2 regions of the Arthrobacter gandavensis genome follow, and region 2 is predicted to be linked to the other one. Evidence: riboswitches for the same ligand, from Rfam matches in the RefSeq annotation. Region 2 holds a riboswitch; the other holds the start of a gene.
What was found. A riboswitch is a leader RNA that binds a small molecule or an ion and turns the genes downstream of it on or off. The one in region 2 is predicted to bind S-adenosylmethionine.

Region 1 (3,337 bases), on a different contig from region 2:
AGCGGATCGTTGGCCGGCACCTGCAGGCCGCGGCGCACGTGGGATGACCAGCCGCCGTCGTGGTTCCCGTACAGGCCCACGACGTCGGCAAAGAACAGGGCGTCGAACTTCGCCGCTTCGAGCTGCCGGGCAAGGTCTGTCCAGAAGGACAGCTCGTTGAAGCGGTGCTGCTCGGCATCGGGGTGGCGCCACTGGCCGCCGCGGATGTGGCTGGTGGTGTTCATCAGGAAGGCGTTCAGCAGAAGGCGCGGACGCCCGCCGGGAAAACGGGTACTGGGAATGCTCATGGAAGTAACTTTCGGTAGGAGCGGGAAGGCTAGAGGCGCTTGTCGGCGCGGCGGGAGAGCCAGGAGCCGCCCAGCTGCACGGCCTGGACCAGCAGGACCATCAGCACAATGGCAGTGAGCATCAGCCCGGTCTCGTAGCGGTAGTAGCCGTAGCGGATGGCAAAGTCGCCGATTCCCCCGCCGCCCACCAGGCCGGCCATGGCGGAGTAGGAGATGAAGCTGACCGTCATGATGGTCACCGAGCTGATCAGGGCCGGACGGGCTTCAACCAGCAGCACGTCCCGCACAATCTGCCCGCGGGTGGCGCCCATGGAGCGGGCCGCTTCCACTACCCCGCCGCCGAGCGCGGTGATGTTCTGCTCCACGAACCGGGCAAAGTACGGGATGGCGTTGATGGTCAGCGGCACGATAACGGCTGCGGTGCCGATGGTTGTTCCCACCACGAAGCGGGTGAACGGGATGATCGCGATCAGCAGGATCAGGAACGGAAAGGAACGCACCAGATTCACCAGTGAGTCCAGGACGCGGTGCAGCCGCGGTTTGTGCCCCAGCCCGTCCGGCCCAAGGGAGTAGAGCAGCACACCCAGCGGGGTGCCGATCAGCACCGCCAGCGGAATCGCGACCAGCAGCATGGTGCCGGTCTGGCCCAGTGCGGCGAGCAGTTCCGGCCAGACTTCGGCAATTCGCTCAAGCAACGCGGACTCCTTCCCGGCCGGCAGCCCGGTCCAGGGTGATTTCGTCGGAGATCAGGTACCGGCCGATTGCGGTGGCTGGCGTGAACCCGGGCCGGGCCAGCTCCGCGAGCGCGAACTGTTCCACCACCCGGCCTTCCTCCATCACGGCCACGTTGTCCGCAATCGCCTTGATGACGTTCATTTCATGGGTCACCACCACGATCGTGATGCCGAACCGTGCGTTGACGTCGCTGAGGTACTGCAGCACGGAGGCGGTGGTCCGCGGGTCGACGGCGGAGGTCGGTTCGTCGCAGAGCAGCACCTTGGGCCGCGTGGCCAGGGCACGGGCGATTGCAACTCGCTGCTTCTGTCCGCCGGAGAGCTTGGCCGGATAGGTCCCCGCCTTCTCCGAGAGGTCGACGACGGCGAGCGCCTCCAGTGCGCGGGCGCGGCGTTCGGCGGCGTTCTTCACTCCGGCGAACTTGAGCGAGAGCTCCACGTTCTGCGCCGCGGTCCGGTTGTTCAGGAGGTTGAAGTGCTGGAAGATCATGCCGATCTCATGCCTGGCCGCCCGAAGCTCGGCATCACCCAAGCCGGTCAGGTCCGTTCCATCCACCAGTACACGGCCGGACGTTGGGCGTTCCAGCAGGTTGATGTTGCGCAGCAGGGTGGATTTACCGGCACCGGAGAACCCGATGATGCCCTGGATGCTTCCCTTGGGGATGGACAGGGTGACGTTGTCCACTGCCGTGAAGGCCGATTCACCGCCCCCAAAGACGGTAGAGACGTTTTCGATCCGGATCATGCTGTCCTCCTGCGGTCTGAGCCCGGGAAGAGGTGCACGCCTCCGCAGGCTCACGCAGCCGTGCGGAAGGCACGGGGCAGCGGACCGCAAAGAGCAGGTGCTTCTCCATCGGTCCTGGCGGTAGCACCCTTCTTCAGCGGAAAGCCCGCGGAAGGGGGTTGCTGCGGCGTCACGGAGCCAGGTCTCTCAGCCGCTCTGGATGGTTACGGGACTATCTAAACCGCCCAGGCACCGGCGGGGCCAGAAGATTTCCCCGTGCGGCCGAATGCGTCGGTGCGTAACGCGCCGCGGCGTCACAATCCGTTTTGTTACGTCCGTGGGGGTCCCTGCCCCAACCCACGCGCCACCCGCGCAGACGCACGGGCGTTCTGCGGCGCGGGAGCACTGATTCTCCTGGGAATCCGCGAGGATGGGAACGTGAGATCTACGGAACGCCCCGCCCTTTCGCCCTCGCTTGGGCCGGCCGAATTCCGCCGCTGGTACTGGCTAAAGGAAGAGCTGCAGGCGTTCGCGCGCACGCAGGAGATATCCGCTGCCGGTTCAAAGGAGCAGCTGGCAGAACGCATCGCCGCATTCCTGGCGGGCACACCGCTTCCTCCCCCGGCCGGCAGGCCTCACATGTCCCGGCAGCGGCTCGTACCGCCGCTGACCATCCACACCGTGATTCCGGCGGGACATCCGTGCAGCCAGGTGCTGCGGGAGTTCTTCGTCCACGCCCTCGGGCCCGGGTTCCGGTTCGATGCGCCGATGCGGGAGTTCTTTGCCGCCAATGACGGGACCGCGACCCTGGCCGCAGCCCTGGACCACTGGCACGCCACCCGGGATACTGCTGCGCGGCCGATCAGCCCGCAGTTCGAACTCAACCGCTTCTCCAGGGACTGGCATGCAGCACATCCCGGCGGCAGCCGCGATCAGATGATTCAGGCCTGGAAAGCGTACCGGGCGCTGCCCGTGGACCAGCGGATCCAGGACAGCGTCTGATGTTCCGTCGCTAGAGTCCAAACCTTCCGGCCTCGATGACCGGGCAGGTGTTCATGACGACGTCGAGCCCTGCGTTTGCGGCGCGCTTCGCGGCGTCTTCATCGACCACGCCCAGCTGCAGCCACACGGCCTTGGCGCCGATTGAAATGGCCTGGTCCACGATGTTTCCCACCTTGGCCGAATTCACGAAGCAATCCACAACGTCCACCTGGCCGGGGATGTCCGCCAGCTTGCTGTAGCCCTGCTGGCCGTGGACGGCCTGCCCGGAAAGGTTCACGGGGATGATCTCCATGCCCAGGGAATCCCGGACAAACCGTGAAACACCGACGGCGGGACGGGCCGGATTGTTCGAAAGGCCCACTACCGCCCAGCGGCCCTTGGCCGTGAGCAGCCGGGTAATGACCTCGGGATCATTGAGGTGCACCATGCGGTCTCTCCTTTGAGTCTCTGCAGGGCTCCCACCCTACGCTCAGGGTACAAACGCGGCAGACTGCGGACCTATTCCAGGAAAGCGTCGACGGCGGCGGCCAGGGTCTGGTCATCCAGCCCGTGCCAGCTGCCCTCCAGCAGCTGGAATGACCCCTCGGGCA
Region 2 (3,337 bases):
CCGTGACGGCCCATTCAAGTGCCCGCGCGCCGCCCAGGGATCCTCCCAGCACTGTGTGCCAGCGGCGGATTCCCAACTGGTCGGCCAGGCGCGCTTCGGCGTGCACGGAATCCCGGATGGTCACGAACGGGAAGCGAGAACCCCACGGAAGTCCTTCCGGGTCCGCCGACGCCGGGCCCGTGGAGCCGTAACAGCCGCCGACCATGTTGATGGAAACGACGTAGAACCTGTTGGTGTCGATGGTCCGGCCCGGACCCACCAGCCCGTCCCACCAACCCGGTTCGTCCGTGCTGCCCTGCGCTACGTGGGTGCTCCCCGTCAGGGCATGCGGAACCAGGACGGCGTTGGACGCGTCGGCGTTCAGCTCGCCCCACGTCTCATAGCCCAGCACTACGTCTGGAAGGACGCCGCCGGTTTCAAGTTCAAGGTCACCGATCGGGGCGTACTGCAGCACCCCGTCAAGGACGCGGACGGGGTGCTGTGGTGCAGGAGGATACGTGGTCACGCTGTACTTCATGCTCCCTTTGCAGCGCGGAAACCGGCATCGAGGTCCGCGATGATGTCGTCAATGTGTTCCAGCCCCACGGACAGGCGTACCAGTCCCGGGCTGACGCCGGCCGCTGCCTGTGCCTCGGCGCCCAGCTGGCTGTGCGTCGTCGACGCCGGGTGGATCACCAGGGAGCGCACGTCACCCACGTTCGCCACATGGGAGTGCAGCTCGAGACCGTCCACGAAGCGCTTGCCTGCTTCCACTCCGCCCTCGATTTCGAAGGACACAATCGCCCCGGTTCCGCGCGGCCCGTACTTCTGTCCGCGCTCAAACCAGGGGCTCGACTCAAGGCCTGCGTACGCAACCGAGATGACGTCGTCGTGCGCTTCAAGCCAGCGCGCCACCGCGACGGCGTTTTCGACGTGCCGCTCCACGCGCAGGCTGAGGGTCTCCAGGCCCTGGGCGAGGAGGAACGCGTTGAACGGGGACAGCGCCGAGCCGAGGTCACGGAGCAGCTGGACCCGGGCCTTGAGGATGTAGGCCAGGTTCGCCCCGAGAACGCCGTTGGCACCGAGGTCGCGGGCGTACACCAGGCCGTTGTAGCTCTCGTCAGGGGTATTGAAGCCCGGGAATTTCTCCGGATCGGCCCCGAAGTCGAAGTTGCCGGAATCCACGATCACCCCGGCGATCACCGTGCCGTGCCCGCCCAGGTACTTGGTGGCCGAATGCACCACGATGTCCGCACCCCATTCGATGGGCCGGATCAGGTACGGCGTGGAGAGGGTGTTGTCCACGATCAGCGGGATGCCCGCCTCATGGGCGACGGCGGATATTCCCTCGATGTCCAGGACGTCCTGGCGGGGGTTGGAGACAACTTCGCCGAAGAAGGCCTTGGTATTGGGGCGGACAGCTTCGCGCCACTGGTCCAGGTTGTCCGGATCGGCGACGAAACTGACGTCGATCCCGAACTTCTTAAAGGTGTGCTTGAAAAGGTTGTAGGTGCCGCCGTACAGGCTGGGGCTAGCCACAATGTGGTCGCCGGCCTGGGCAAGGTTCAGGATGGCGTACGTTTCGGCTGCCTGGCCCGAAGCGAGCAGCAGTGCTCCGAGGCCGCCTTCCAGGGACGCGATACGGTTCTCCACCGCTTCCTGGGTGGGGTTGCCGATCCGGGTGTAGATCGGTTCCAGTTCGGCCAGCGCGAACCTGTTAGCTGCCGCTTCGGCGCTGGGAAAGACGAAGGAGGAGGTTTGGTAGATGGGCAGGGCGCGGGCGCCGGTAACGGCGTCGGGCTCCTGACCTGCATGGATCTGGCGTGTTTCGAAGGACCAGTTGGCAGACATTGTGCTCCCTTTATGACCAGGGGCCCCACAGGGTCTGAGCCGGAATACACCGGAGCGACACGTGTGGCCCGCGCTTGCCGGTACGCCTGATTGCGTACGGCCAGGTCTTCACCCGGGGCACCCCACCGCGGTTGGAGGGTTGCCGGCCAGCAAGCCGGGGCTATCTGCTGGCACTCATGACCTGTACCTATAGAACCAACGGCGGGGCAGTTGCGCAACCCATATGACGCAGCGTGAAAGTTGTCCATTACGCCGCTTAGGGTTGCCTTAGTCGAGACACAGGTCACAACGTGCCAAGATGTTCGCATGCGCCTGGATCACGTCTCTTACGCCTGCGAATCCGACGGCCTGCTGGCCACTACGGAACGCATTGCTGCTGCCCTGGGAACCGACTTCGTCAAAGGCGGAGTCCATCCCCGTTTCGGTACCCGCAACATGATCCTCCCGCTGGCGAACCACCAGTATGTTGAGGTTGTTGAAGTACTGAACCACCCTGCCTCGGACAAGGCTCCCTTTGGACAGGCCGTCCGTGCACGCTCCGAAGCCGGCGGCGGCTGGATGGGCTGGTGTGTTGCCGTTGAGGACCTTGCTCCCTTCGAAGAACGCCTTGGCCGCTCCTCCGTCCCCGGCAACCGCAAGTTCCCCGACGGACAGGAACTCACGTGGAGGCAGATCGGCATCAACGGCCTGATCGCTGACCCGCAGGTTCCCTACATGCTGCGCTGGGACGAGGACAAGGCCGACCTCCACCCGTCCCGTGCCCTCGACGGCGCCGTCTCGCTGCAGTCACTCACCATCGCCGGTTCCGCCGAGCGCGTGACCGAATGGCTGGGCATGCCCGTCGAGAAGCCGCTGGAGTCCGTGGACGTCACCTGGGTCTCTCCCAAGGGCACCCCGGGCATCATGTCCGTCACCTTTGCCACTGAAAAGGGTCTCGTCGAGATCTAGTTCTGCTTCCGGTTCGAGAAAACGCTCCGGTTTGTGACAATCTCTCCGGTGCGCCGGGGGCGATTGGTCCCGAACCGGAGCGTTTTCCACATTGCGGGGAGGGCTTGGGTGGGTTCCCTCCACTTGGGGACATCCCTGCCGGTTTGGGACACACCTCCGACCCCGATTCCTCCACTTCGGGACATCCCTGCCGGTTTGGGACAATCCTGCGCGGCGCCACGGCAGGAAAGTCCCAGACTGGCGGGCAAGTCCCCAAGTGGAGGGTTTTCGGCGCGGCACAGCTGAGAGGACGTGTACCGGCACTTCCCCGAAGGAGCTTTCAGCCCCACGGCGGGAGTACCCTCCAGGCAGGGCAGAGTACCTCGCAGACGCGGCGGGCTTCCATGCAGGATTTCGCCGGTTCTCCACAAATTGTCTTCCCGGATGCCGGGCCCGGCTGACAAGCCGCAGAGTGGTCCCCATGTCGACCACATTCTTGTTCGCGGCTGAGGCCGACCTGGACGGAACGAGCCGCCGGGATCTGGCACGCAAATGCTCTATGGGGAAACTCGTTCGGCTC

Region 1: linked by a shared signal. The riboswitch ahead of ABFX29_RS03270 (methionine ABC transporter ATP-binding protein) and the one ahead of ABFX29_RS14885 (bifunctional o-acetylhomoserine/o-acetylserine sulfhydrylase) in region 2 are both predicted to bind S-adenosylmethionine.

The regions. Positions count from the first base shown of each region.
Region 1 is NZ_BAAALV010000002.1:28,420-31,756, forward strand. It holds gene ABFX29_RS03260 (NtaA/DmoA family FMN-dependent monooxygenase) at 1-287, opposite strand, end outside; gene ABFX29_RS03265 (methionine ABC transporter permease) at 317-982, opposite strand; gene ABFX29_RS03270 (methionine ABC transporter ATP-binding protein) at 975-1,766, opposite strand; SAM riboswitch class I at 1,869-1,972, opposite strand; gene ABFX29_RS03275 (hypothetical protein) at 2,184-2,747, shown strand; gene ABFX29_RS03280 (CoA-binding protein) at 2,758-3,174, opposite strand; gene ABFX29_RS03285 (alpha/beta fold hydrolase) at 3,246-3,337, opposite strand, start outside.
Region 2 is NZ_BAAALV010000007.1:307,904-311,240, reverse strand. It holds gene metX (homoserine O-acetyltransferase MetX) at 1-517, opposite strand, end outside; gene ABFX29_RS14885 (bifunctional o-acetylhomoserine/o-acetylserine sulfhydrylase) at 514-1,830, opposite strand; SAM riboswitch class IV at 1,896-2,012, opposite strand; gene ABFX29_RS14880 (VOC family protein) at 2,137-2,778, shown strand.